DNA from 2 places in the Actinoalloteichus fjordicus genome. Region 1 is predicted to be linked to the other one. Evidence: riboswitches for the same ligand, from Rfam matches in the RefSeq annotation. Region 1 holds a riboswitch; the other holds the start of a gene.
The links. A riboswitch is a leader RNA that binds a small molecule or an ion and turns the genes downstream of it on or off. The one in region 1 is predicted to bind S-adenosylmethionine.
Positions count from the first base shown of each region.

Region 2: it holds a riboswitch for S-adenosylmethionine, as region 1 does, so the genes downstream of both, UA74_RS03550 (methionine ABC transporter ATP-binding protein) here and thrC (threonine synthase) in region 1, are expected to answer to the same signal.

Region 1 is NZ_CP016076.1:1,845,573-1,860,376, reverse strand. Features, by position in the region: gene UA74_RS08430 (hypothetical protein) at 95-817, shown strand; gene UA74_RS08425 (VOC family protein) at 919-1,302, opposite strand; gene UA74_RS08420 (SPFH domain-containing protein) at 1,495-2,412, shown strand; gene UA74_RS08415 (hypothetical protein) at 2,417-2,659, shown strand; gene UA74_RS08410 (3-deoxy-7-phosphoheptulonate synthase) at 3,048-4,136, shown strand; gene UA74_RS08405 (hypothetical protein) at 4,343-4,813, opposite strand; gene UA74_RS08400 (sulfite exporter TauE/SafE family protein) at 4,907-5,713, opposite strand; gene rpsT (30S ribosomal protein S20) at 5,967-6,227, shown strand; gene holA (DNA polymerase III subunit delta) at 6,542-7,522, opposite strand; SAM riboswitch class I at 7,902-8,031, shown strand; gene thrC (threonine synthase) at 8,043-9,305, shown strand; gene UA74_RS08380 (ComEC/Rec2 family competence protein) at 10,642-13,011, opposite strand; gene UA74_RS08375 (ComEA family DNA-binding protein) at 13,008-13,982, opposite strand; gene UA74_RS08370 (DegV family protein) at 14,128-14,804, opposite strand, start outside.
Region 2 is NZ_CP016076.1:744,007-758,810, forward strand. Features, by position in the region: gene UA74_RS03515 (hypothetical protein) at 1-129, shown strand, start outside; gene UA74_RS03520 (hypothetical protein) at 129-803, shown strand; gene UA74_RS03525 (hypothetical protein) at 800-1,327, shown strand; gene UA74_RS31465 (hypothetical protein) at 1,638-2,027, opposite strand; gene UA74_RS03530 (hypothetical protein) at 2,156-2,698, shown strand; gene UA74_RS03535 (SDR family NAD(P)-dependent oxidoreductase) at 2,709-3,401, opposite strand; gene UA74_RS03540 (sigma-70 family RNA polymerase sigma factor) at 3,619-4,554, opposite strand; gene UA74_RS03545 (NAD(P)/FAD-dependent oxidoreductase) at 4,554-5,756, opposite strand; SAM riboswitch class I at 6,130-6,221, shown strand; gene UA74_RS03550 (methionine ABC transporter ATP-binding protein) at 6,418-7,437, shown strand; gene UA74_RS03555 (methionine ABC transporter permease) at 7,434-8,120, shown strand; gene UA74_RS03560 (MetQ/NlpA family ABC transporter substrate-binding protein) at 8,308-9,150, shown strand; gene UA74_RS03565 (S8 family peptidase) at 9,412-12,729, opposite strand; gene UA74_RS03575 (4-(cytidine 5'-diphospho)-2-C-methyl-D-erythritol kinase) at 13,428-14,393, shown strand; gene UA74_RS03580 (MFS transporter) at 14,414-14,804, opposite strand, start outside.

The DNA of each region.
Region 1 (14,804 bases):
CCACAGAGACCGCGGCATCTGATCAGACATGAACAGCGACCGACGGCATCCTCCTCTCTCGGCTCGCCACCGTCGCCACCTCAGGCTCGGCAGCGTGCTGACGGCCGTGCTGCTGACGGCCTCCTGCGGGTTGTTCGGCTCCGGCCCGCAGGCCTGCGGCTGCGCGCTCCCGCCCGACGACAGCGAGGTGATCCCGACCGTGCAGCGGTTCGCCCAGGCGCTCGCCGAGGACGACTCGGCGGCGGTGCGCGAGTTGCTGAGCCCCGACGCGCAGGCGCCTGCTGCGGACGAGCAGGCGAGGTGGACGGCGCTGACCGACCCGGCCGCGCGCTGGATCGTCGTGTCGGATCACGCCATGAGTTACGACGCGGAGACCGCATGGCTGGTGTTGGGCACGCTTCCCGGCGGGCCGTGGGTCACGGCGGTCGTCCACGACCGCGCCACGGGCGATCCCGGCACCGTGGATCCGAGCAGGCAGGCCGGTACCCCCGCCGAGATCCTGCATGCGGGGTCCGCTCCCGTCGTCGTCCACCCGGACGACGACGGGAGCGGCATCGTCCTGCTCGTGGACGGCGACGGAAGGCTGGCACCGCTGGAGCCGCTCAGCTCCCATCCGCCGCGGCATCTCGTGGAACAGGCCAAGCTCGACCATGAACAAGGCGAGGATGCGGCCGAGGAGTGGGAGCGCCCCGAACTGCGCGAACGGAAGTGGATTCACACCGGAGAACCGCTGGCACGGGGCGACTACACGGTGATCGCGATCACGAGCCTGGCCGACGGCTGGTCGACGGGAGCCTCGACGTTGACGATCGACTGAGCCGCAGGACTGCTCGACGGCCGCAGCGGTCTCACATCGCGCCGGACGTCCCGACCGCCGGAGAAGGCGTAGGGAGGCCTCGGAGCCTGCTGCCCTACGGCCTACTCGGGCGTCCGGGCGTCCCGCCGCAACGGATGGTCTGGCGGAATCTCGACCAGGACGATCCGCATCCCGTCCGGGTCCTCGATCCAGGCCTCGTCGAGGCCCCAGGGTTCACGGCGGGCATCCCGCTTGATCTCCAAGCCGCCCTGCCGCAGTTCGTCCAACGTCGCCGCCAGGTCTCGGACCTGGAGCCACAACGACTGATCGGGGCTCGCACCCCCGCCCCCTTCGCCGGAGACTTCCAGCAGGCCGGTGCCCAGGAAGAACACGGTGCCCACCGCGAACTCGCGGTGAATCGCAAGACCGAGGGTGTCGCGATAGAAGGCGACGGTACGAGCACGGTCCACCGGCCGCACGAGGATCCGACCGCTCAAGACCTCCATCGCCTGCCCCTCTCGTCTTCCGCCCGCTCGGATGCACCCGCGTCCGAGCCTGCACCTGCCGGCGCTGAGCCTCCCAGCGTCGCATGATCGGGTAGACACGACCAGCGCTGTAGACGAGCGTCCGTCCACCCCCGTAGAAATCTGATATCAGTTTGCTATAGTCGGGGCAGTCAAGGACAACAGGAGAACACGATGACCAACACGACCTCGGCAATCGATCAGGTGGCCATGCCCGCCCCGTCGGTTCGCGAACAACGCGCCTTCGTGCTGCCGGGCGGCCTCATGGCATGCCTCGGTCTCATCCTGCTCGCCGCAGGCGTCACCGTGGGGATCATGGGGATCAACGACCAGAGCGGCCTGCTCATCGGACTCGCAGTCGGAATCCTGCTCATCGGAATCATCGTCCTCGCGGGCCTGATCATGGTGCAGCCGCGCGAGGCGCGCGTGATCCAGTTCCTCGGCCGCTACACCGGCACCGTCCGCGACGACGGCCTGCGCTGGGTCAATCCGCTCACCACCCGCACCAAGGTGTCGACCCGAATCCGCAACCACGAGACGACCGTCCTCAAGGTCAACGACGCAGACGGCAGCCCCATCGAGATCGCCGCCGTGGTGGTCTGGCATGTGGAGGACTCGGCGCGGGCGATGTTCGAGGTCGACAGCTTCGTTCGCTTCGTCCAGACCCAGACCGAGACCGCCGTTCGACACATCGCGACGAGCTACCCCTATGACAGCGACGACCCGAAGAGCACGTCGTTGCGGGAGAATGCCGAGGACATCACCGAGCAGCTGTCGACCGAGATCGGCGTGCGCGTCGAGTCGGCAGGCGTGCGAGTGATCGAATCGCGCCTCACCCACCTCGCCTACGCTCCCGAGATCGCCCAGGCCATGCTGCAGCGTCAGCAGGCGGGCGCGGTGGTGGCGGCACGGACTCGTATCGTCGAAGGCGCGGTGGGCATGGTGGAGATGGCATTGGACAAGATCGCCGAACAGGGCGTCGTCGAACTCGACGAGGAACGGAAGGCAGCCATGGTCAGCAATCTCCTCGTAGTCCTGTGCGGCGACCGGTCCACCCAGCCGGTGGTCAACGCGGGCTCGCTGTACCACTGACGCCGTGGCGGACCGCAAGAGCTTCCTACTCCGTCTGGATCCGGCGGTGCACGACGCGCTGGTGCGGTGGGCGAACGACGATCTGCGCAGTGCCAACGCGCAGATCGAGTTTCTCCTCCGCCGGTCGTTGACCACGGCCGGCCGACTGCCCAAGGACGCAGGGAAACCCGCCCGACGCGGCAGGCCGCCCAAGAAACAGACCGAGACACCTCCGCAGGCTGCTCCCGAAGGAGAGCCGGAGAAGTGAGCCCGGCGGCACCCAGGCCGCCGGGCTCCCTCTCGTCGACGGCACCTCGGGCAGACCGTCAGCCGTTCCACGACGTGCGCGGCGCACACCGCGCTCGCCCCCACGGCTGCCCACCCGCCGTGACCAGGAACGACGACGCTCCGATGAGTGGATCGACCCGGCACGCAAACTCGGTCCTGCACGTCCGGTAGCATCGCCGCCGTGCAGCGCTATTGGTGGTTTACCGAGCCGGCCCTGGATGGGCCGGGCGGCGAGACCACGCGCTGACCACAACCCCATCCAGAGCCGGCGAACAGGGATCTTCCGCCCTGTTCTCGCGTGCACTGCCCACTGACGGCAGGCCGGCTCTGATGTCGCAAGGGGTGCGGTCTGCGGAAAGGCGTCGATCATGACCAGCACGCTTCCCTCCACCTCGGATCTCATTCGAGATCGACACATCGCCGAGATCCGACCGCTGGTCTCTCCCGCGCTGCTGCGCGACGAACTGCCGCTGAGCGACCAGGCCGCGCAGGTGGTCACCGACGGCCGCGACGAGGTGATCAACGTCCTCACGGGCCGCGACGACCGTCTCCTCGTCGTCGTCGGGCCGTGCTCGGTGCACGATCCCGCAGCGGCCCTGGCCTACGCGCGTCGGCTCGCGGCGCTGGCGGAGACGGTTCGCGACGACCTGCGCATCGTCATGCGGGTCTACTTCGAGAAGCCCCGCACCACCCTGGGGTGGAAGGGTCTGATCAACGATCCCGACCTGGACGGCAGCTTCCAGGTCAACAAGGGGCTGCGCCTGGCCCGTCGGCTCCTGCTGGACATCCTCGAGCTCGGCCTGCCCGTGGGCTGCGAGTTCCTGGACCCGATCACGCCGCAGTACATCGCCGACGCCGTCAGCTGGGGATCTATCGGGGCACGGACCGCACAGAGCCAGGTGCACCGCCAGCTCTCCAGCGGGCTGTCGATGCCCATCGGCATCAAGAACGCCACCGACGGAGACGTCCAGGTCGCGGTCGACGCCATCGCCGCCGCCGGATCAAGCCACGTCTTCACCGGCATCACCGACGGCGGGCTGGCCGCCATCCTCCGCACCACCGGCAACCCCGACTGCCATGTGGTGCTGCGGGGCAGCACCGCCGGCCCCAACCACGATGCGGAGTCCGTCGCCTCGACGACGGCCCTGCTCCGTGCCGCCGGGCTGCCCGAACGGACCGTCATCGACGCCAGCCACGGCAACAGCGGGAAGGACCACCGCAGGCAGCCTGTCGTGGCTGCCGAGGTGGCCGGGCGGCTCGCGGCGGGCGAGCACGGCGTCGTCGGCGTGATGCTGGAGAGCTTCCTGGTGGCGGGCCGCCAGGATCTGGCCCCCGGCAGGGAACTCGAGTACGGCCAGAGCATCACCGACGCCTGCATGGACTGGGAGACGACCGAGTCGACGCTGCGCGGGCTCGCCGCCGCCGTCGCCGAGCGCCGATCGGCCAGGCGCGGCTGACCCGGAGCGGTCTCTTCCGACCCCGGCCGATCGGGCTGATCAGGGGTACGTGCGTTGCGGATGGGACAGAGGCGACGCGGGGAGAGCGAGACGGGAGCCGACGTCGCGGAGGCGGCTGGGCGGCGGGGTCAGGCAGGCCGCGCACGCTCGGAGTCAGGTTCCGGTCTCCCTCTCCCCCACGCCGCTCACGTGAAAGGCCGCAGGGCTCAGACGAGCCCTTCGAAGGCGTCGTCGAGATAGGCGCCGAAATCGGGGCCGCTGCGGTTCGCCAGCACGTGTCGCATCCACGCCGCGCGCTCGTACCCGATCACGGCCAACTCCCACACCTGCGCCACCAGCACCTCACGGATCTCGGAGAACTCCTCCGGCCGTTCCACCGACGAGCGGAACGACCGCTGCCACAGTTCATGAGAACGCATCCACCAGTCCACCGACACCACGCACTGGTCCCGTGAGTCGTGGGCCATCAGGTAGGCGACACCGTGCGCGCCCTGATCGCCTCGGACCGACGCGAGGACCTCGACGGCGCGCGCGACACCCGCATCGACCAACTCGGCCCTCGGATATCGCGAGCCCTCGGCTATGCCGTAGCACTTGATCCGCCACCCACCTGCCTCCTCGATGCCGAGGAAACGAACCGGACGCGGGGTATAGGACGTGTCTGGCCGAGACTGCACGCGGCCATCTTCTGGCCATGGGCACCGCTTGTCGACCTCCCGGCGGGAACCGATACCGGACCTATGCGAGCGGGCGACGAACAGGCGAGGGAGTCAGGTACCGAAGAACAGCCGAGCGCCGAGCGTCAGGGCCATCGCGGCGACCACCGACAGGAAGACCTTGCGCACGAAGGTCGAGCCTCGGCTGGTCGCGAGCAACGCTCCCGAGACGCTGCCGGCGATGTTGCACACAGCCATCACCAGCCCGAGCCCCCACAGAACCTTGCCTGCCGGGATGAAATAGCAGAGCGCCCCCAGATTGGTGGCGGTGTTGACCAGCTTGGCCGTCGCCGAGGCGTGTAAGAACGCGAAGCCCAGCAGCCCCACCAGCAGGAACACCAGGAAGGACCCGGTGCCCGGCCCGGCGAGCCCATCCCAGAAGCCGATCGTCATGCCGCCGAGTCCGGCGAGCAGGATCTGCACACGCCGTCCGAAGCGCGGCGTCTCGACGGACCCGAGCGAAGGCTTGCGCCAAGTGTAGATCCCGACGGCGACCAGCGCGAAGAGCACGACCCCGTTCAACACCCGCCCCGGCAGCAGATTCGCGAACGCGGCACCGCCGACCGCTCCGCCGAACGCGATCGACGCCATCGGCACGGCGGTCCACCAGTCGATGCGAGTCCGCCGCGCATAAGTGGGAACCGCAGACGCAGTGCCTGCGAAGGCGGCGACCTTGCTCGTCGCCAGGCTCAACAAGGTGTCTCCACCCGGCATGATCAGCAGCAGGGCGGGCAGCTGAATCAGCCCGCCACCGCCGACGATCGCATCGACCGCGCCCGCAGCGAACGCGGCGACGCACAGGAACAGCAGTGCGGCCATCGACACGTCGGCGAAGCCAGGCCAGTCGAGAGGGTTGAACACCCGTCGAGCCTACGGAGCACGACCATCGCCGGAGGGGCCGCGCGGCGCGAGAATCGTCACAGCGTTCTCGCAGGTCGGCGGGCGACAAAAGCCCTGATCCGGGGCTGTTAGACTTCGCCGTCGTGCCGTGTGGCATTCCGCTATGGAGGAAGGCTGCCAGCGACCGTCGAGCCTCGTCGCTCACGGGTCATCCCGGCAGCGCCACGACGAACGCGGCACGACAGAACACACATCGAGACCGAGGGGTTGTCGCGTGGCGAACATCAAGTCACAGGTCAAGCGGATCAAGACCAACGAGAAGGCCCGGCTGCGGAACAAGTCGGTGAAGTCCTCGGTCAAGACCGCGATCCGCAAGTTCCGCGAGGCCGCCGACGCCGGTGACAAGGCCAAGGCCGTCGAGTTGAGCCGTGAGGCCTGCCGCAAGCTGGACAAGGCCGCGAGCAAGGGCGTCATCCACGCCAACCAGGCCGCGAACAAGAAGTCGGCGATCGCGCAGCGCGCGAACCAGCTCTGAGCCGTCCCGGAAGGGCTTCGGCCCGCAAAGACCTCCGGTTCCCGACGGCGCTGTGAACGAGTCGCCGCCACGGCACCGGAAAGACGCGGGGCAGGTTTCAGCACCATCGGAAGGACGTCTCGGGTTGCCCGAGGCGTCCTTTCTGCGTCCGGCCTGGTCACAGCCATGACAGGTGTCATCGCTGGCCGTGTCGGCACCGTCGCGGGAGTGCGGTGCGCTGAACGTCGGCAGTGAGGCCCGGCTGTGGGCTCAGGCGGCTGCCGAGACCGTTGCGGACGAGCTTCGACCACCCGCCCGTCGCCGAGGGCGCGGAGTCAGTGCCGGGCGCGGGCGTCGATGATGCCGAAGACCGCGCGTTCCAATGCGTAACTCGCGTCGGCCGCCTGCCCCTTGACCTCGCCGTTGAGTCGGGCGACCAGGTGCATCGCCTCGGCGAGTCCGGCCTCCTCCCAACCGCGAACCTGGGTACGCACCTTCTTGATCTTCCACGGCGGCATGCCCAACTCCCCCGCGAGCTGGAACGGGTCGCCGTTGCGCGCCCCGCGCACCAACGCGATGCTGCGCACGGCGTCGGCCAGGGCGTCGGCGACGAGTACGGCGGGCACGCCGAGCTGGAGTGCCCACCGCAGCGCTTCGAGCGCACCGGCTCGATCGCCGGTCACGGCCTTCTCCGCGACCGCGAACCCGGTCACCTCGGCCCGGCCCCGGTGGTAGCGGCGCACCGTCGCCTCGTCGATCGGCCCCTCGGTGTCGGCGACGAGCTGAGTGGCGGCGGCGGCGAGTTCTCGCAGGTCCGACCCCACCGTCTCGACCAAGGCGGTGACCCCGCCGGGATCGATCCGTCCGCCCACCTGGCGAACCTCGTTGCGAACGAAGTTCTCCCGCTCAGCGGCTCTGGTGATCTTCCCGCACTCCCGGACGTCCGCGCCCGCCTTGCGGAGGGTGGCGGGAAGCTGCTTCGCGAGTTTGGCCCGACCACCGCCGGAATGGACCACGACCAGCACGATCCCGTCGTCGGGCTGCGGCCGATAGGAGACGAGCGCTTCTGCGAGTTCCTGTCCGGCATCCTGCGCGGCGTCCACGACGACGACCCGCCCTTCCCCGAACAGCGACGGGCTCACCAGCTCGGTGAACCGGGGGAGGGTCAGTTCGCCGGCCTTGACCCGCACCGTCTCGGTCATCGGGTCGACCTGTCGCGCCGCCTCCGACGCCGCCCGCACCGCACGCTCGACGAGCAGCTCCTCCTCACCGAGGACGAGCTGAACCGGAGCAGGTGGGGCGACTCGCGTGTTCACCCGCTCATCCTGGCACGGGTCCCCGACCGACCTCCGTGGAGTCGAGTCCGGCAGCCGGCGACCGGCCAGCCGCGACCTCGGTGTCGGAGCGGGTCCGCAGACCCCGGCGGGGCGGCGCGGTCCTCCGGGGTCGGGAAGGACCTCGTCGCAGTACAGCCGAGGTACGGACGTGGCATGTCCGACGTCGGCGCCGCGCTGTGCTCGCCGCTCGGGTCTGCCCTGGTCGGCAGCCGGGATTGCACCTGGTCAGTCGGACCGCCCGCTCGTCGGCCCGGCTCGACGTCCCCCAGGGCACCTCCGAGGCTCGGCGGTCCCACACCTCGGACAGAGGGTGGTTTCGACCCGTTTCGATGCCCTAGGGTTGGTGACACAACTGAACACTTCATCCAGAGGGGTAGAGGGTCCGGCCCTGCGAAACCCCGGCAACCGGCGTCGACAGCCCGGCCGCGTCCAGCGGCATTCGACGATCACGGTGCCAATTCCGGCCCGCGCTGCGGGAAAGATGAGGAGAGGCCTCGCGATGACGACGACCCTGCGCACGCCCACGAACGCCACGCTGGACCTTGGTCCCGCCGCCGCCCTGTCCTGTCGGGAATGCGGGAATCGAACTCCGCTGGCCGCCGAGTTCGCCTGCGCCGAGTGTTTCGGGCCGCTGGAGGTGGCCTACGAGTTCGGCAGGATTCGCCGGGAGGACATCGAGGCCGGGCCTCGATCGATCTGGCGGTATCGCGGGCTTCTCCCGGTGCCCGCCGACGTCGACGACCACGCCAACACCCAGCCAGGCCTCACCCGACTGGTTCGCGCCGATCGCCTCGCCGCCGAACTGGGGTTGAAGAACCTGTGGGTCAAGGACGACACCGGCAACCCCACCCATTCGTTCAAGGACCGCGTGGTCGCCGTGGCACTGGCCGCCGCCCGTGAATTGGGCTTCCAGGTCTTGGCCTGCCCCTCCACCGGCAATCTCGCCAACGCCGTCGCCGCCGCGGCGGCCAGGGCGGGCTGGCGGTCCATCGTGCTGATCCCCTCCTCCCTGGAGCGGGCGAAAGTGCTGACGACCGCCGTCTACGACGGCGCGCTCATCGCCGTGGACGGCAACTACGACGACGTGAATCGACTCGCCACCGAGCTGGCCGCCGAACACGAGGACTGGGCGTTCGTCAACGTCAACGTGCGGCCCTATTACGCCGAGGGCTCGAAGACACTCGCCTTCGAGGTCGCCGAACAACTCGGCTGGCGGCTGCCAGAACAGATCGTCGTGCCGATCGCCTCCGGGGCCCAGCTCACGAAGGTCGACAAGGGCTTCCAGGAGCTGGGGACGCTCGGATTGGTGGAGCCCACGCCCTACCGCGTCTTCGGTGCCCAGGCGACCGGCTGCTCGCCGGTGTCGGCCGCGTTCCGAGCGGGCAGCGACGTGGTGCAACCGGTGCGTCCGGACACGATCGCTCGCTCGCTGGCGATCGGCGCGCCCGCCGACGGGCCCTACGTGCTGGACGCCGTACGGCGGACGGGCGGAGCGATCGAGGACGTCAGCGACGACGAGGTGGTGGCGGGCATCCGCCTGTTGGCCCGGACCGAGGGGATCTTCACCGAGACCGCAGGCGGGGTCACCGTGGCCACGACGAAGAAGCTCATCGAGGCGGGCAAGCTTGATCCGGAGGCCGAGACCGTACTGCTGATCACCGGCGACGGGCTCAAGACGCTCGATGCCATTCAGGACCATGTCGGTCCCAAGGCCACGGTGCCGCCCTCCTCGAAGGCAGTGCACGAGGCACTCGGGTACTGACGACCGGAAGCCTGTGCCGAAGCCGGACAGTCGCGCCGTCGGAGTGCAGACAGTCGTCTCCCCTCCGACGGCGCGCTAACGGCGAGGCCTGTTCCCGCCGTTCCGCCGAAGTCCTCCGGCTGGAGTGTCTTCAGTCGGGGCACCTCACGGCAGTTCGGCGCGGTGCGTCTAAGGCGGTGCCGTCCAGTCGGTCCTCTCTGGGCTTGGCGAGCAGACCCTGCACGTGGGGCCGGGCGCATTCGGCCAGGGCGGATTCGGCGGGACGAATCGGCCGGGCGCAGTCATGGAATACGTGCCGGGTCGACGCCACAGGCGAAGTCGGCGGCGAATACCGGTCCTCCGTCTCCGCTGCGATCGGGATTCGCGGGCGCGGTCGCTCGGTCCGGTCCGGAGCAGGACCGCAGTTCAGCTCCATCAGGCGCCGCTGAACTACCGGCGCCGCCCCGCTACGCCGGGGCAGGCGGCTGCCGTCGGTCGCCGCGTCTCTCCGTGGCGCGGCGATGGACGTCGGCTGCCGAATGACGGCCCGGGACGAGAAACCGCGTCTGTGTGAGCGGCGTCTGCATCTGCGGCGCCCGTGTGTGCGGCGGCAACGCCCACTCGGTGAGTGGCAGCCACGTATGCGGCGACGCCAAGCCGTCACACCCCCGGCCCAGCGGCATCGGACGTGATCGACGACCCGGTCAGGTGAACCGGACAGCGGTACCCCAGCACCGGGTAGCGCCGGCTGGCAACGGCGCGCGGCAGGCGGCATCGCCCGTCCATGACGTGGCCGACTCCGGCGCCGCGCTGAGATGCAGGCTCACATCGACCGGCCTCGTGCCGCACGGAAATGCGGCGGCGGCCGAGACCGAGACCGCCGGGGTTGTCTCCCTCCCTCCCCCTCCCCCTCCCCACCCGCCCGCCTCCACCTCCGCCCTTCCCGTTGGTTCTGCGCCGTGGCGGTTCGTTCCACCCGCCTGCCGCGTCGGCAGGCAAGACTCACCCGGCGCGCCCGCCGGGTGGCAGGTTCTGCCGTGGCATCGGCACCCGCCGGATGGCGGGACCGCCCAACTCGGCATGGGCGGCCATCCGATGTACGGCCCGTCGAGTGTCAGTACCCGAAGCCCGGCGCCCGCCGGCGGCGCCACGTCATGTCCGGGGACGACCCGAGTCGGTGCCCACGACGTCAGGGCAGGCCCAGTCGTTGTCGTCCTGTTCTCCGGCGGCGCCTGCCTTCCAGCCACCCGCCGAGCGACGCGGCGTCCCTTCTCTCACGCAGGTGGGCAGGGCAGACTGCCTCGGAGCAGCCTGCAGAGGATGCACGCTGCCGGGTCCGGCCCGAGCCGGGCACAAGCTACGGAGTGCTCTCCACCGCTCTCCTGACGACGGCCTGGTCACCGTCTCGAACCACCACGGCCACGTCACCGCCGCGATCGGTGCGCAACACCACGGCCCCTAGAGCCGACAGCTCCTCGACCACCGTGGCGCTCGGATGCCCGTAACGGTTGTCACCTCCCACGCTGATCAGAGCTGTCCGGGGCCGGACCGCCGCGAGAAACCTCGGTGAGGTGTAGCGCGAACCGTGGTGCGGCACCTTGAGGATCTCAGCGCCGACATCTGCCCCCGACCGCAACAGCTCGGACTGTCCGGCGAGTTCGATGTCGCCGGTCAACAGCACCCGGCCCGCCGGCGTGGTCGCCCGAAGCACCAGCGAGTTGTCGTTCACCTCCGTTCCCGATTCCGCGTCGACCCTCGATGAGGGGTCCACCGGCCCCAGCACCTCCAGGAGGAGATCGCTCCACGCCAGTCGACGCCCGGCCTGCAGCTCGACCACCGGTACGTCGGCCGCTGCCGCTGATTCCCGGACCCTGGTGTGCGCCCAGTCGGGAACGCGTACCGGGCCGAGAGCGATCGCCCCGACCTCCCGGCCGGTCAACGCAGAGGTGAGTCCCCCGACGTGATCGGCGTGAAGATGGCTCAGGACGATCAAGGCGATCGACCGCACCCCCAGATCGCGGAGGCAGGCGTGCACCGCCCCGGTGTCCGGTCCGACGTCCACCAGGACCACGCGACCCGGCTCTCCGGTGGCCAGCACGACCGCGTCGCCCTGCGCGACGTCACACGCCACCACCGCCCAGTCCTTCGGCGGCCAGCCCGGCGAGACAAGCCTGGCAGGCAACAGGAACAGGACCGTCACCAACAGCATCGCCACCAGGAGGACACGGACCCGCCGGAAGCGCACGATCAGCACCAGGATCAGCGCCAGCACCGTGAGCAGCACCCCGCCCGTCACGCCTGAAGGCCAGTCGATCCGGGCTGCCGGGACGGCAGCGGCGTGCCTCCCGACCAGGATCAGCCACCACACCTCCGGCCCCGCCAGATACACGAGCAGCTCGGCGGTGCCCAGATGAAACGGCGAGACCAGCGCCGCCAACACCCCGAGCAGCGTCGCGGGCGCGACCACGGGAGCGGCCAGGAGGTTCGCCAGGATCGAGATCAGACTCACCTCACCGGACAGCCCCGCGATCAACGGCGCCGTCGCGACCTGCGCCGCCACCGCGACCGCAAGGGCCTCGGCGACACCGATCGGCACTCCCCGATCCCGCAACGCCCCGGCCCAACCGGGCGCCAACAGCACCAGGCCGGCTGTCGCCGCCACCGACAAGGCGAAACCCGGATGCGTCGACAGTTCAGGCAACACCAACAGCAAGGCGATCACCGTGCCTGCCAGCGCGGGCAGCGCGCAACGCCGCCTGCCCAACACCAACGCAAGCAGGGTCACCGAGCCCATCGCCGCCGCCCGAAGCACGCTCGGCTCCGGTCGAGCCAGGATGACGAAACCGACCAGCGCCACGGCTGCGGCCACTGTGGACGGGACCGGCCCCAGACTCACCGCCCGGCAGAGCAGCAGCACCGCCCCGCACAGGATCGCGAGGTTCGCCCCGGACACTGCCGTCAGGTGAGTCAGGCCTGCCGCTTGGAACTCCTCCTCCACCTGCGGAGACTGTCCCCCGGTGTCACCGACGACCAAGGCGGGCAGCAGACCCGCCGGATCAGGGTGCAGCACCTCCGCCGCCGTGCGCAGACCGCCGCGCACCGTGTCTGCGGCGCTCTGCCACCACGAGACCGGCCCGATGTCGAGCGGCGGGCCGCGTACCCGAAGCACCGCCACCGTCAGATCACCGGGACGAGGCGGCAGCAACGCTCCCTCGGCGGTCACCTGTTGGCCCGGCAGCAGCGCCGACCAGCCGGGGTCGTCCGCGAGAACGATCAGTCGCCCACGCGTGTCGCGACGCTGTCCGTCGAGCTCCATCGCGGCCAGCCGGGCACGAACCAGCAGCCGCCCATCACCTGGATCGCCCGCGTAGCCCGCCGTCATCAGTCGAGCCGGGTCGTCGGTGAGCTGCATCCGCACCCGCGCCTCGTCGCCTCGTTCCGCGGCCTCCCGCAGCGGGTGGGCACTCGCATGGCGTTCCCGGACTCCTACCCCGACGGCCGCCGCAGCAGTCAGCAGGCCCGCCGCCAGCACGCCCGCCGTCATGCGTCGTGCGACCCGCACCCCGTGACGGGCACAGAGACCGCATCCGAGCATCACCAGACAGGCCAGGGCGCCGAAGCACGCTGCGGCGAGGTGGCCCGCGTGGATGCCGACCAGGGTCACCGCCCACACTGACAGGGCGGAGGGCACCAGCCGGAGATCCCGTCGTGCCGTCGGCCTCATCATGACGTCACCAGGTCTTTCAGCCGTTCATAGCGCGTCGGACCGATCCCGTCGACCTCCCGCAGATCCTCGACCGAGGTGAAACGGCCGTGAGCGGCCCGCCAGTCGACGATCGCCTGCGCGGTGACCGGACCGACGCCGGGAAGCGCGTCGAGCTGGGCGGCGGACGCGGTGTTCAGATCGATCGGTGCGGACCCCGCCGATGCCTGAGCGGCTCCACCGCCCACCCCGCCGCCGATCACCCCACCATCGACCTCGGCCCCCGGCGGAGCAGGCGCGTCGACGTGGATCTGCTCGCCGTCCGCCAAGGCTCGAGCGAGATTCACCGTGTCGAGATCGGCATCGGGGTGCGCACCACCCGCCGCCGCGACCGCATCAGCCACCCGAGCAGGAGCAGTCAGGGTGACCAGGCCCGGGACGTGGACCCGCCCGACCACGCTGACCACGAGCTCCGCCGCAGGCGCAGGCGTGGCGCTCGTCGACACCACCGCCGACTGCCCCGGTGATCCGTCCGCGGCCGACACACCGGACGCCGCGAGAGGCAGCGCGGGAAGCCGCTCCTCCGTCGGAGCGGGCCGCCAGAGCAGCCCGATCAGGACGACGGCCACGGCGATCACGGCGACACCACCCACCGCGAGCGCGCCGGATCGGCCCGGGTCCAGCCTGGCCGATCCGATGCCTGCCGGGACCCAGCGTCGAACGAGTCTGCCCAGCCGCCGTGGCGCGGCAGGCGGCCCGGCCCGTCCCATGCGGGTCGGACCGGGGTCGCTGCGGTGTCTGCCGCCGCCCGCCGCGACCAGTGGGGCGTCGGAGACCGGACGACGTCCTACGGCGCCGGGTCCGGTGGGACCTCGCGCGGGAGCACTCCCGCCGACGGCCGGAGTGTTCGCGCAGTCGTCCCCCGTGACGATGACGTCGAGCCGTCGTCGTGGGTCGGCGCAGGTCGGCCTGCGTGCCGTCGTCGAAACAGCCATGACGGCACCGTATGCAGGATGCGGTGGCGGGGCGGGGTTGCAAGATCAAGATGTGGATGGCTGGAGCGCTGTGGACAACTCGCCGGGAGCGACACGCGAAAAGGACGAGGCGACGGACGTGGGGCGTAACGTCGGTGGGTCGGGGTCAGCTTGCACCGTCGGGTCCGCCGGGAAGCACGACGGCCCCGAGCACGCCGGGGCCGGTGTGCGCGCCCACCACCGCGCCGAGCTCCGAGATCAGGCAGGCGCGGCAGCCGGGCACCCGCTCCTCGATCCTCGCGGCCAGCTCCACGGCGCGCTCCGGCGCGTCGAGATGATGCACGGCGACACCGGTCTCCCCCGAACCGGCCGCCTCGGCGACGTGGTCGACCAGCCTGGTCAGCGCCCGCGCCGAGGTGCGAACCTTCTCCAGCGGCACGATGCGCCCGTCGTCGACGTGCAGCAGGGGCCGCACCGCCAACGCCGTGCCAAGGAACGCCGCCGCCGTGCCGATGCGACCACCACGCCGCAGGTACTCGAGGGTGTCCAGGCAGAAGAACGTCCTGGTGCGGGCGGCCGTCTGCCCGGCGACCCGCGCCACCTCGTCGCCCGTCGCGCCCGCGCCCGCGGCGTCGGCCGCCACCAGGACCGCGAAGCCGAGTCCCATCCCGGTGGAGCGGGAGTCGATCACATGGACCCGATCGGAGCCGATCTCCTCGGCCGCGAACCAGGCGGCGTCCCAGGTGCCGGAGAGATCCGAGGACAGATGCACCGAGACGATCTCCTCCGCACCGTCGCGCAGCAGCTCGCGATAGACGGCGGCGAACTCGACCGGGGTCGCGC
Region 2 (14,804 bases), 1.1 Mb from region 1:
ACCAGTGAGGCGGCCTCGGCGGGGGCGGCCGTCCGGCGGGTGGCGCTGGCGGGACTCGGTGTCGAGGAGTGTGCGGCGAGCATCCGGGGCGGTACCGGCGTCCTACGCGCCTATGCGGCGGCCCTGTGATGTCCGAGATCGAGGAGGCGGCGGCAGCGTTGGCTGCGGTGCAGGCGGATCTTCCGGTGGCGGCGGCGCTGGCCGAGGCCGACCGGATCGACGAGATCCTCCGGCAGGTCGCCGTCCTGGCGAGCGAGTCGCGTAACCCGCTGCTCACCGAGGCGCGCGAGAAGCTGACCCACGCCCGCGACACCCTGCGCCGCACAGCGGGCCACTGGGGCGCGGCGGGCAGTCATCTCGACGAATACGTCGTGGACGTCCTGGGCCTCACCCCGGCGGTAGGAGCGATGCCCACCGGCGCCCCGGTCGTCGATGTCGCGACGATCGACCGGGCCACCCCGCCGGGCTGGCCGGACGAGCCGCGCGGGATCAGCACCCAGAAGCAGGCCAGGCACGTGCTGGGGACACGGGAGTACGCACAGCGGAAGGATGGGCCACACGGGGAGTCGGCCTTCTTCGACGTCGAGTCCGCTGATCGACTCGGCCGGGAGGCATGGGAGAAGGGTCTTCCGGCGGGCAAACAGAGGCGCCACGTGCGTGACTATGACTTCGGTTATCCCGTCGGAGTGGACGGGCAGGGCTGCTACCAGACCCGCGTGCGCGCGCACTTGGATCGGAAAGGTCGGCTTCACGCACACCCCAGTGGGCCAGTCATCACCCGAGTACGTAAGGACCTTTCATGACTGAGACAGGCCTCACCGACTTCATCACCGGGGCATACGGCGGAGATCTCTCGAATCCCGACTTCTCCTTCGTTCGTAACCAGATGGAGACCCGCCCCTATGACCCTGCCATCGAACAGGTTCGTGCACTGGGTTCAGTGCAGGTCGCTGAATCGACTGATCCGAACTACGAGGTATGTTTCGGCTACGAGATCGTTGACGGGGGACGTATCTGGGTGCTGGAACTCTCCATGCTCGGCCCATTTGCGGTGTTCGCGCGGGCAGGCGGCGGCCAGTGGCATCGGTTGATCTACCCTCACGATGACGACCTCGAACCAGTTGAACATGCGATTTTCGCCATCCTCGCTGCGTGGCACATCGAATTCCCAGACAGAGTGGAGCTTGAAAAACCGTTGGACATGGCGCTGGCCTTCACCGACCCGGAGAACGTGCGCGTTTACCATGCGCTCTTCTCCGACGAAGACTTCGTGCCATGGGAATTCTCGCCGCTGTACCCGGAACTTTCCGCGAGGCCGCCGGATTGAACAGAGTTCAGCCGTGTTGGCGTCGGCTGATCAGGTGCCGCGCTGCCGGGATCAGCAGTGAGTCCGACATTTCGTGTGGTGGAGCAGTGTGAGTGATGGGGGCTGCCCACGCGGTGGCAGCACGCTGGCTCGTCCGTCAGGCCTGGGACAAAGGCGGATCGGTCAAAGGAAGAGATAATGTTCGGGAGTATGACTTCGGTTACCCGATCGGTGTTGACGGGCGCGGTAGATATCAGATGCAGGTGCGCGCACATCTCGATAACAAGGGGCGCCTTCACGGTCATCCTTGCGGACCTGGAATCACTCGTATTCACAGGGAGGCGCTATGAAACTCGAGGAAGTCATCAGCTTGATCACCACGTCGTATGGGGGCGATCTGAGCAGTCCGCACTTCTACTTCGTGGACCCGGCCATGGACCGGCGGCCTTACGATCCCGAGATCGGCTTGATCGGTGCCATCGACGGCGTGGAGATTCGGGAGTACTCCGATGCGAATACCTACTCGTCCTTTGCCTGCCTCATCAGTCATGGTGGCCAGGAATGGGCGTTGGAACTGTCGATGCTCGGCCCGATCGGTGCGTTCGCCCGGCTCGGCAAGCACTACTGGCACCGCCTTCTGCTGCCTGACGACCAAGACCTTCAACTGCTCGAACGCCGAATCTTCGGCATCCTCGCCGAGCAGAAGATCACCGTTGGACATGAATCTGGACTACGCCGATCCCGAGAACGTGCGTGTCTACCACGCACTCTTCTCGGACGAAGACTCCCTCCCGTGGCAGGCCTCTCCGTTGTATCCAGAGCTTCCACAGCGAGGGACTTATTGATCGAATGGGCGTATCGAGAGATGTTGGAGGGTGCTGCGGAGCTGGCGAGACGGACATCTTTATCCTCATTGCTAATTCCTACGGCGGCAACCTTGCTGATCCCGACTACTCCTTCATCACCAGTCAGATGGAACTGCGTCCCTATGACTCGCTGATTCAGCAGCTCGGCGCGCTCGACTCCGTCCAGCTGTCTGAGCACACCGATACCATCAACTACGTGGCCTTCGCCTACAAGGTCGATCATCCGCAACAGGAATGGGTCTTGGAGCTGTCAATGCTGGGACGGTTGGCCGTCCTGGCGCGTACCGGGGAGCATCAGTGGCAGCGCTTGATGTATCCCGGTGACCAGGACCTTCATGCAGTGGAGCAGCAGATGTTCGCCCTCTTTGCCGAACACCAGATCGAATTTCCCAGTAGGGCGACGTTGGAGCTGCCCATCGACATGACCTTGGACTACACCGACCCCGAGAACGCTCGCGTCTATCACGCCCTCTTCTCCGACGAGGACTTCCTCCCACAGCAGTTCCCGCCCCGCTGTCAACGGTGATGCGTGCAGGTCATGAGAGCTGTCCCGCGAGGAGTTCTTCGGAGCGTTCCCACAGGCCACGCGCGAGGACGGCATCGCCCGCCTGCGCGTTGCGCGGCGTGACGGCCCTGCGCCGGTAGTAGTAGGCCCCCGACTGCCAGTCCGTTCCGGGGACGCCTTCGGCAAGCCACACGATCTGATCCGCGCGTTGCTCGGGCGTGGGCAGCAGGGCGCGTCCGATCAGCGGCTTGGTGCTGAGCGATCGGACGAAGCGCATGACCGGGCTGGTGGTGTCGGCGGCGAAGTTCGTCTTGACGATGCCCGGATAGAACGAGGCCGCCGAGATGCCGTCGGCGTGGTAGCGATGCAGTTCCGTGGTGAACAGGATGTTCGCCGGTTTCGCCGCGCCGTAGGCGTGCACCGGGTCGTGATCGCGGTCGTGATCGAGATCGTCCAGGTGGATCTTCTTGACGAACCGCACCATGCTGGAGGTCTGTAACACCGACGCGCGTTCGGAGATCAGCGTGTCCAGCAGCCGCCGCGTGAGCAGGAACGGCGCGAGATGGTCGACCTGGAACGTCTTCTCGAAGCCGTCCACGGTCTTCTTCCGTGTGCCGACCACTCCGCCCGCGTTGTTGGCCAGCACGTCGATCTTCGGGTATGCGGTACGAAGTTGACCCGCGAGGTGCTCGAGGTCGATGAAGTCTGCGACGTAGCTGTCCACCTCGATGCGCCGGCGACGGCGCGGGTCTTCTCGGCCGAGCGCCCCACGACCACGACGGTGTGTCCGTGAGCGTCCGCCCCGAGACCGTGCAGATCATCGCCCGCTCAACGGGCGGCTGCCCCGCGATGCTGCGTTGTCGGGCGGTCGCGCGGTCCGGTCACCATTTCGGGCCCGGACCGTCTCCCACCCTCTCGTGAAGCCTGCGAGCCGAGGACCGTCACCACTTCTCGATAAGGGGGTCGTCGTGTTCGCGCCGATCCCATTGTTCAATGAAGCGGCCGAGGCGGGCCGGGCCCCCCACACTGCGAACGGCCGAGATCTTGTCGTCACGAATCTCCAGGACCACCACCGCCAGAACCCGGTCCCCGAGCGTGGCGATCATTGCGGGAGAGCCGTTGACCACGGCGGCGTGGATCGCTGGAGAGCCGCCTACCAACTTCCGCTTCGCCGCAGTCGGCTTGAAACCGGCTCGCACGATCGCAGCAATACGCTCGGGATCTGCGTACCGCACCAGCTTCATGGTCCAGTTGGCGCCGTCGGCGATCGCGGTCGCATCCTCGGTCAGCAACGCCACCAATTGTTCGGTACGGCCCGAGGAAGCGGCGTTGACGAACGCCTCGACGATACGGCGCGCGGCTGCGCTGTCGACTTCACTGATGTTGCGCTCGGCGGTCACATGACGCCGGGCCCGGTGGGCGTGTTGCTGGCTCGCGGACTCGGTGATGTCGAGGATCGCGGCGATCTCGGCGTGGGGGAAAGAGAAGGCCTCGCGCAGAACATAGACGGCTCGCTCGATCGGCGGGAGGCGTTCCAGGAGCAGCAGGACCGCCATTGTCACCGATTCTCGCTGCTCGACGGTGTCCGCCGGGCCGAGCATCGGATCACCATCGAGGAGCGGTTCCGGCAGCCAGTCGCCGACCGCCCGTTCATGGCGCATCTTCGCCGAACGGAGTCGGTCGATGGACAGGTTGGTGACCACCTTCGTCAGCCACGCCTCGGGTACCTCGATGTGTGCCCGATCTGCGGTCTGCCAGCGCAGGAACGCGTCCTGCACGGTGTCCTCGGCATCGGCGGCCGAGCCGAGCAGCCGGTACGCGAGTGAGGCCAACCGATCCCGGTTGGCCTCGAAACACTCCACGGTGGCAGCGTCCATCAGCGCGACTCTAGGTGCCGAACGCGCTCACTGGAGCGATCGGACACGATGCTCAGATGACGTTTCCGGGTCGGCAGCCCGTAGGTCGGGCGGCGCACGCTCCACAGGACACCTCGGAGCACGCCGGACTTGAAGGTCCCGGTCGGACGGCCGCGCAGGGACCAGGTCCTCGACTGTGCCTCGCCGTCGACGATCTGAAGGATCGCGTCCTTCTGTCCCAGGCTGAGGCAGTTTCCGAGGTAGGTCAACGGAACCTTCGAGATCACGCGACCGGTCAGGTCTCCGATTATCGCGGCCGTCGCCTGCCTGGCGGTGAGTCCCGCCGAAGCGCAGGACATCGGCAACGGCCGACCGTTCTCGCCGATGGCATAGACGCTGTCACCTACGGCGTAGACCTCTGGGTGTGAGACCGACCGCATCATGCGGTCGACGGCGATCCGACCGTCGGCTGCGACGTCGAGACCGCTGGCGGCGGCGATGGGGTGGACGGCGAAACCGGCTGCCCACACGATCGCGTCGGCAGCGAAGGTGGTGCCGTCCTCGGCGACGGCCCTCGTCGCCTCGACGTGGTCGATGGTGGTGTGCTCGTGAACTGTGATGTTGAACCGGTCGAAGACCCGCAGCAGGTGACGGCGAGCCTTCGGGCTCAGCCAGGCCCCCAGTTCCCCGCTGGTGGTGAGGGTGACCCGGAGTCCGGGTCGTGACTCGGCGATCTCGGTGGCCGCCTCGATCGCGGTCAGGTTGCCGCCCACGACCAGCACCGTCCCCTGCCCATCCAGCTCATCCAGTCGCTGACGCAGCCGCAGCGTCGGCTGTCGCTCGGCGATGTGGAAGGCGTGCTCGGTGACGCCAGAGACGCCGTGGTCGGCCGCGGTGCTGCCGAGCGCGTAGAGGAGGGTGTCGTATTCGAGCGTGCTGGTGCCCTCATCGTCGGTCACGGTGACCACCCGGCGCTCGACGTCGACGGCGGCGACGCGCGCCACTCGGAGCCGGATGCCCGTGTTCGCGAACATCGTCGCCAGTTCGTAGCGGCGTAGGTCCTGGCCTGCGGCGAGCTGGTGCAGGCGCATCCGCTCGACGAAGTCGGATTCGGCGTTGACGGCGGTGATCTCGACGTCGTCGGGATGGAGATGGCGGGCCAGGCATCCGGCGGCGAAGACTCCGGCGTATCCGGCCCCGAGGACGATGATGCGATGCCGCATTTCTCTGCTCCTGTCTCGTGCGTTCGCACCTTGAACGAGGTGGCATGCAGGTTCCTGACAGGGCTTCACTGTGACGTGAGTCACTGCAAGTGATCGTGTGGTCGGTGCTGATGCGGTTCGATCAGCGGTCGACGCGGCCTCGGTGCCGGTTGGCCTGTCCGGCGTGACTGGGGCCGCACGCCGAGTGCAATCGATGCTCGCCGCGATCTGTCGCCGGGCCTGCGGTGTTCTTCGCCACGCAGGCGCGGCCCGCCATCGTGCCTGGACATCGCGCCGCAGCGCTGCGGTCGTTGGTCGAAACGGGTGTCGATGCGCAGGTGTGGCCGGAATCTACTTGCGCGGGAACTGGCTCGTCGGTTTTACTCAAGAGGACCGACCATCCTGAGCGGCTGAGAGACCTGGCTCGAAGACGCCGCAGCAACCACCCACCCGTTGGGCAGGTGCTAACGCCAGGACCGATGGAGTCGTAGTGTTAGTTCAGTTCATGCTCACGCGCCGACGTGTGGTCGACCAGTGTCGTCGAACCGCTTCCGGCTGTCGGGTTTACCTCGTCTCATCGCGAGTCTGACCCCCGGTAGTCATCGCCCCTTTCTTTCACCGCCCCGTCGTCGGGGCGGTCTCAGCGTGCCGCCTGCGAGCGGCCCGGCGTCGTGGAGCAGAGATGATCACTGTCGAGAAGCTGACCAAGACCTTCCCCGGTAAGAAGGGCGTCGTGCACGCCCTGGACGGGGTGACGCTGTCCGTTCCGGAGAGCACCGTCTGCGGCGTCGTCGGCCCCAGCGGCGCGGGAAAGTCCACGCTGGCTCGCTGCATCGCGCTGCTGGAGCAGCCCGACAGCGGCTCGATCACCGTGGAGGGCACCGACCTGGTGTCGCTGCGGGGCCGTGACCTGCGGGCCGCCCGCCGTCGCATCGGCGTGGTGCCGCAGGGCGACTCGCTGCTGCGGCAGCGCACTGCCGCTGGCAACGTGGCTCTTCCGCTCGAGAGCGCGGGTGTGAGCCCCGCCGCTCGGCGGTCCAGGGTCGTCGAGCTGTTGGATCTGGTCGGCCTGACCGACAAGGCGGGCAGCTATCCGGACCAGCTCTCCGGCGGCCAGCGCCAGCGGGTGGCGGTGGCCAGGGCGCTGGCGGCCCGGCCGTCCGTGCTGCTCGCCGACGAGCCGACCTCCGCGCTGGACCCGGAGACCACGGGATCGGTGCTGACGGTGCTCGATCGCGTGCGTGCCGAACTCGGCGTGACCGTGCTCGTGGTCACCCATGACATGGCCGTCGTCCGCCGGATCTGCGACGACGTCGCGGTGCTGGACGACGGGCAGATCGTGGAGCACGGCAAGGTGCTCGACCTGCTGACCGTTCCCGGCAGCCGGATCACCTCCTCGCTGCTTCCCGAGATCGACCAGGCGTCGAGCCTGCGGGGGCCTGCTGCCAGGGCCGACGTCGTCGCCGAGGTGGTGCTCGTCGGGTTCGCCGCCGTCGGGGCGCTGCTGCCGGAGGCGGCCAACCGGTTCGGCGTGGACCTGTCGATCCTCGGCGGCGGACTCACGCGGCTCGGCGACACCCCGGTGGCGCGGTTCCGCATCGGTCTGACCGGCGACCGGTCCGAGGCCGCGCTGGCCTGGCTCGCCGACCACGAGGCGACGGTCCGTCGCACCCCACAAGAGATTCCAGGAGTAGCCGCGTGAGAGAACCGACCCCGTGGGATCGGGTCTTCGACCTGGTGTCAGCCGCCACCGGAGACACGATCTACATGGTCGGCATCGCCACCGTCCTCGCCGCCCTCGGCGGCATCCCGCTCGGGGTGCTGCTGCACATCACCTCGCCGACGGGCCTGAGCCCCCGGCCGGTGCTGCATCGGGTGCTGGGCGTGGTGGTGGACATCGGCCGTTCGCTGCCCTTCGTGGTGCTGCTGGTCCTGCTGGGGTCGGTGACTCGCGCGCTGGTCGGGACGACGATCGGACCGACGGCGGTGATCGTCCCGCTCACGGTGGGTGCCATCCCGTTCGTCGGCAGGCTCGTTCAGGCGGCGTTGCGCGAGGTCAACGCCTCGGTCGTGGAGGCCGCGATCACCACGGGGGCCAGTCGGACCCGCATGGTCCGCAGCGTCCTGCTGCGGGAGGCGGGCCCGGCGCTGGTGGCCGCGATCGGCGTCACTGCGGTGACGTTGATCGGCTACTCGGCGATGGCGGGCGTCATCGGCGGCGGCGGACTCGGCGACGTGGCGATCCGCTTCGGCTACCAGCGCAACGACACGCGGATGCTGTGGGCATCGGTCGTGGCGCTCGGCGCGCTCGCCTGGTTCACCCAGCTGCTCTTCGACCGGCTCGCCCGCGCGATCGACCGACGGCGGTCCGCGCTGAAGATCTGACGCCCCGACGGTGCAGCCGCCCTGCTGGGGCTGCCCGCCGTTCTCGATCGCCCGTCCGGCGTCGAAGCTGGTCAGCGGACTGCTGAGTCTGTCCATTGTGGACTCAGTACTGACGCGCGACTGATGTCGCGCGATGAAGACGACACACGTTGCAATCCGAGAAGTTCCTCAGAACGGAGACATCGCCATGCGCATCAGACGTCGGGTCAGAGACGTGACCGTCCTGCTGGCGGCCTCGGCCGCGGTCCTGGCGGGCTGCGGGAGCGAGAACGCATCGACCACCGACGAGGGGGCCGCCTCGACCGACGGCCCGTTGCGGGTCGGCGTGAGCCCCGTCCCGCACGGCGAGATCCTGGAGTTCATCGACCAGGAGTTGGCCGCCGACGCGGGGCTGGAGCTGGAGGTCGTCCCCTTCAACGACTACGTGCAGCCGAACACGGCGCTACAGGACGGGTCGCTGGAGGCCAACTACTTCCAGACCGTGCCCTACCTGGACAACTTCCAGATCGAGCACGGCGGCGAGTACGAGTGGATCGAGGCCGTGCACCTCGAACCGCTGGGCCTGTACTCGGACAGCGTCGAGTCGGTCGACGACCTGCCGGACGGCGCCACGATCGGCGTGTCCAACGACCCGGCCAACCTCAACCGCGGCCTTCAGCTCCTCGCCGACAACGGCCTGATCTCGCTCCGCGAGGGCACCGAGGGGCAGGCCACCGAGGCCGACGTCGAGGACAACCCGAGGAACTTCGAGTTCGCCCCGCTGGAGGCCGCGCAGCTCGCGGTGAGCCTCCAGGACACCGACGCCTCCGTGATCAACGGTAACTACGCCATCGACTCGGGCCTGAGCCCGGCTGACGACTCGATCCTGCTGGAGGAGGCGGAGGGCAACCCCAACGCCAACGGCGTCGTGACCACGCCCGAGCTGGCCGACGATCCCAGGATCGCGACGCTCGTCGAGCTGCTGACCTCCGACGAGGTCCGGCAGTTCATCGAGGAGAACTACGACGGCGGCGTGCTGCCGTCGTTCTGAGCACACTGAGTCCATCAGTGCCCGGTCGACCTCTCTGCAACACGATAAGAAGCCGTTCGATCGGCCGCCGTCCGTCATCGCCTGCATTGTCGAAGAGAAGCACCGCAGGCGTCGGGCAGCCTGCCCGTCGAGTAGAGCGGCGGCCGGGAAGACGTCTGTCCCGTAGACGATGACACGGCCTGCACCCGACCGGAATGGTCGGGTGCAGGCCGTGTCGTCACGGCGCCGTGCTCATGCGGGCGCCGGTGCGAGACCGGGTGGTCAGCCGGTGGTGATCCCGTAGGACCGCAGCATCGTCTGCTCCACGGTGTTGCCCGCCGCGTCGGCCGCGCTCGCCCGCAGCGAGACGAAGCCGTCCTCGGCCGGGTGGGTGAGCAGCGCCGTCGCGCCGTCCTCGGTCGAGGTCACCTCGACGGCCGTCCAGGTGGCGCCGTCGTCGTAGGAGACCTCCAGGGTCAGCTCGGTCGGCTGGTCGTCCGCGAGGCCGTTCACGTGCAGGCCCAGCGGATACTCGACGCCCGCGGGTGCCTGTCCGAGCTCGTCGACCTCGCCGCTGAAGCCGACGCCCAGCAGTGGCAGGCCTTCGGGCAGCTCGCCGTCGACGGTGTCGGAGGCGAAGGTCCACGACGCGTCGATCTCGGTGCCGTACACCGACCAGGGCAGGTCGCGAGTCGCGGTGACGTCCGCGGTGAACACCCCGTCGCCCGAGGGCACCGCGAACAGCCCGCCGAGTGTCTCCTGCGTCTCGATGACCTCGCCGTCCTTCGACAGCGTGGTGGAGGCGACGATAGCGGAGGTGCCGAAGGATTCCCCGTAGTAACTGACGGGATCACCGCTGGGGGCGATGACTCCAGGGTTGAGGAGGATCTCGTCGCCGAGCCGCTGCCCAGCGGGGTTCGCCTCGGTGCCCACGCCGACGCCCAGCGGTGCGCTGTTCCACGTCACCGTGCTGTCCCCCGGCTCGTGCGTCTTCTCCGTGGAGTAGTCCTCGCTCGCCTCGACATTGATGAACGTGAGGGACTCGAGCCAACGGATGTCGCCGGTGCTGAAGAGTTCAAGCCGATGGGTGGGCACCTCGATCGGAGAACCGAATCCGACACTGAGGTCGTCCTCCGGCAGGATTCCTGCCGATCCCCGGTGGCCTTCCGCCGCGACGCCCTGCGCGTGGTAGTCGTTCTGCACGATCGACAGATCGGCATCGTTCGCCTCGAGGATCGGTGACTCCGGAATTCCCGCATCGTGCAGGATGAGGTTGTAGCCATATGGCTCGGCCGTGCCCTCCGGTGCGACGAGCCTCGGGCGGTAGGCGAACCGCAGGCCGCTGTCGCCGGGGTCGCCGCTCGGCACCGCGAACTGGTCGACCTGCACGTCTCCGACCATCGAGCCGATGCCGGTTCGTCCGACGAACAGTTCAGTGACGGATCGCTCGGTGACGGTCTCCCGCTCGGTCTCCACGACCACCGGGACAGCCTGGGTGCCGTCGAGGCTGATGGACGTGTCCGAGGTGAGATCGATACCCAGTTCGGCCACGGCGGTCATCGAGCCGCCGATGACCTCGCCGTCCTCCTCGGCGTACTCGCCCAAGTGGGCGATCACGTCGTAGAGGCCTGCGGGGAGGCGGGCGGTGATGTTGCCCTCGGCGCCGGGATCGATCATGGTGCTGTCGCCGGTCTCGCGGTTGACAGCGGCGATGGCGGGGAACTCGGCCGGGGTGCCGGACTGGGTCGTGGCCTCGATGGACAGGTCGTAGCTTTCGGGCTCGAGGAAGGCGCCCGCCGCCGTTGAGACCGTGGTGTCGCCGTCGGTGCTGGTGGCCAGGACCGAGCCGCTGAGGAAGCCGAGCTGTGCATTGGCCGAGGGGTCTACGGTCAGCTCGACGGTGGTCTCGCCGCCTGCGGGCACGGTGATCTGCTCGGCGCTCAGGCTGAACAGCCCGTCCGGCGCGGGTGTGCCGTCGGCTCCCGCCGCGTCGAACGTCAGGTCGAAGACGGCGTCTTCGGTTCCGGTGTTGGTGTAGGTGAGTTCCCGAGTCGCCGGCTCCTGGTCATGCGGGTACGGGAACGCCCCCAGGCTGAGTGAGGAGGGCGAGGCGAGGACCTCGGCCGACACCGCAGCGGCGAGGTCGAGCCTGCCGGAGCCTTGTCCGGTGACGCCGATGCCGTCCAACGGAACGGAGGAGCCCGTCAGGGCGGCCTTCAACTCGTCGGCCTGCCACTCGGGGTGTTGGGCGGCGAGCACGGCGGCAGCACCCGCGACGTGCGGAGACGCCATCGAGGTGCCGCTCAACGACGTGTAAGGATCGTTATCGGTCGTGCCGCCCGCACGGGCGGAGATGATGTCCGAGCCGGGCGCGGCGATATCGGGCTTGATCGCCTTGTCACCGAACCTCGGGCCCCGACTGGAGAAATCGCTGAGCTCGTCGGTCTTGGTGACACTGGCAACGGCCAGCGCGGCATCAGCCGCAGCCGGCGAGCTCACCGACTCCTCGGCGCCGAAGTTGCCCGCCGCGATCACATACAGCGTGCCACTCTGCTCGGTGAGGGTGTTCACCGCGACCGACAACGGGTCAGTGCCGTCGCTGGGTCCGCTGCCGAGGCTGAGGTTGGCGGCGGCGACGCCCTGTTCGGCCGCCCACTCCATGCCCGCGATGACGGCGTCGTCCGTGCAGTAGCCGTAGTCGTCACAGACTTTGCCCACGATGAGGCTCGCGTCCGGGGCGACACCCCGGTGCGCACCGTCAGAAGCCGCACCGGTGCCCGCGACCGTGGCGGCGACATGCGTGCCGTGGCCGTTGCCGTCGTGAGGTCCGTCAGGGTTGCCGGTGAAGTCCTCCGCCTCGACCACCACACCTTGAAGGTCCGGATGCTCGGCGTCATAACCACTGTCGAGCACCGCCACCGTCGCACCCGCACCGGAGTAACCGGCCTCCCACGCCTCCGGAGCACCGATCTGCGCGTTGCTCTCCTCGTCGAAGACCTCAGCCCGACCGTTCAACCACACCCGGTCAACCCCGCCCGCGAACGTGGTCTGCTCCGCACCGAGCACCTCCCAGACCTCCGCAGCGGAACCCGACTCGGTCTCCACCACCACGCCGCCCACACTCGGCAACTCCCGCACGACCTCCGCACCCACCGCAGACAACGGATCGGCAAGCGGACGATCGACACCCGACTCGTACGACACGATCAACGGAAGCGGACCCGCATCACCGAAACCCTGCTCGAGAAGACCGGTGACATCGAAGAGTCGTTCGTCCAACCGACCCGACTGAACCAGACCGAACGCATCAGCCGGAATGACCGAAAGAGCATCACCCTCAGAAATTCGATGGAAAGGAACGTTCGATCGACCGGCACCTGGCAGCACCGTGACCGACGGCCGACCATCCGACATCTTCGCAACCCGAAGTCGATCGCCGGTAATCAAAGTCAGGATCTCGGACTCCGCATTCGCGATCGGGCTCGCGCCCGTGCCCCTCTCACCTGTGGTCTCCTCGGCCCCCGCCTGCACCGCGCCCGCAGCAAGACTGGAACTCAAGGCCAGCCCTAACACCACTGCGGGTACTTTTCTGTGCCTCATCGCCACCGTCCTTTCAATCGGCCGTTCGACCGTCTTTCCTTTCGGGGAGAAGCATTCCGACGGTCATTCGACCGGTAATCAGAGATTAACGAACCGATCACGAACATAGCGGTCATTGCCCGCAGTGCAACTTACCGGTGATTCAGATCACTTTTCAGATAAACTTCCCGGAAATGGCCGATAAGTTCTCGATCGCGGCGTTGTCGAGGCAGTTGCCGTTGCGGGACACTCGTGATCGCGGTCTCGCGCTCGGTTCGCGGATCACCGACGTCGCAGCCGGGTCTGCTCCTGGTAGAACGTCGACCGGGCAGGCCTGGCGACCAGCAGCAGCACGTCGGAGTTGAGGGAGACCACGACACGGACCTTCACCGTCGTTCCTACGGCCCAAGACCCGCAATACCTTCGACGTGTGCGTCGGCAGGCGTGGCCTGGACGGTGCTCGCGGGCGCGGGCGTCGTCGGGTGATCGGCGGAACCGATGCGCGCGAGAACGGGCCTGCCGCGCGGGCGCCGAGACGCGCGGCCCTCGATCGGGCACTCCACGGTCTGGTTGACTCGGCCGCTTCCGAGGGCGTCGCAGGCCGCGCGCGGGACGCTGACACCACCAAGAAGGTGCCACTGGGTGGCCGATCGATGACTATCGGTGATCATCGGCGGTTGATCGAACACATCCTCCGGAACCGCCCGTAGGCTGCAGGGGTGCTCGCAGTCGTGCCACCCCCGATAACGGTTCGCGCCCCGGCCAAGGTCAATCTGCACCTCGGCGTCGGCGACCTGCGTGACGACGGCTATCACGACCTGGTCACCGTGTTCCAGGCCCTGTCGTTGACCGACGAGGTCACCGTTGCCGTCGCCGAGGAGCCCGGCGTGGAGGTACACGGGGAGGGCGCCGACGCGGTACCCACCGGCCCCTCCAATCTGGTGTGGCGGGCGGTCCAGGCCCTCGCGCAGCACGTGGGGCGCGACCCGGACGAGCCGAGGGTTCGCGTGGTGATCAACAAGGGCATTCCAGTCGCGGGCGGCATGGCGGGCGGCAGTGCCGACGCGGCGGCCACCCTGGTCGGGCTTGCCTCACTCTGGCGGCTGGACATCGGCCGGGACGAACTCGCCGACGTGGCGGCGACCATCGGCAGCGACGTCCCGTTCTGCCTGCACGGCGGCAACGCCCTCGGCACCGGGCGTGGCGAACGACTGGTTCCGGTGCTGTCCCGACACTCCTTCCACTGGGTGCTGGCGCTGGCCAGGCGCGGCCTGTCGACACCGACGGTCTTCGAGGAGATGGACCGGCTGCGCAGCGAGGGGCGCCCGCCTCGGATCGGCAGCGTCGAACCCGTTCTGGAGGCGCTGGCCTCCGGCGACCCTCGACAGCTCGCCCTGCTGCTCGGCAACGACCTGCAGGCCGCCGCCGTCTCACTCCGGCCGACGCTGCGTCGCACGCTGCGGGCGGGCGTGAACGCGGGCGCGCTGGCAGGCGTCGTCTCCGGTTCCGGCCCGACCTGTGCCTTCCTCTGCGAGAGCGCGGCCTCGGCGGTGCAGGTCGCCGCCGAGCTGTCCGGGGTGGGCGTGTGCCGGACGGTCCGCGTGGCGCAGGGCCCCGTTCCCGGCGCGAAGGTCGTCCAGCGTGAGGAGCAGTCTCGGCCCACTCCACCGCCGGTGCACGCATGAGCGGTCGACACCGTGCGCCGTCACCAGCGCAGCCCCGCAGGCACCTCGTGCTCGTCCACTCGGAGCGAGACGCACAACGGCAGGACGAACAGCAGCACGGCGCTGAGGAGGAACGGCGCCTGGACGCCGAGGCCGCCCGCCACCGCGCCCCCGACCAGCGCCCCGGCTCCGGTGGCGACGAGGCCGCCCAGCCGGTCGACGCTCGTGATCCGGCCGAGCAGGGCGTTGGGCCCGACGCTCTGCCGCACCGACGTCGCCACGATCGTCCAGACCATGAACATGGCGTTCCCGGCGGACACCACCACGAAGGCCAGCGCGAGCGAGGCCGTCACAGCCTGTAGCACGTACATGGCGCCGATGAGCAGGGGCGCGGCGCGGATGATCAGTCGTCGACTGACCCGGCCGTCGAGC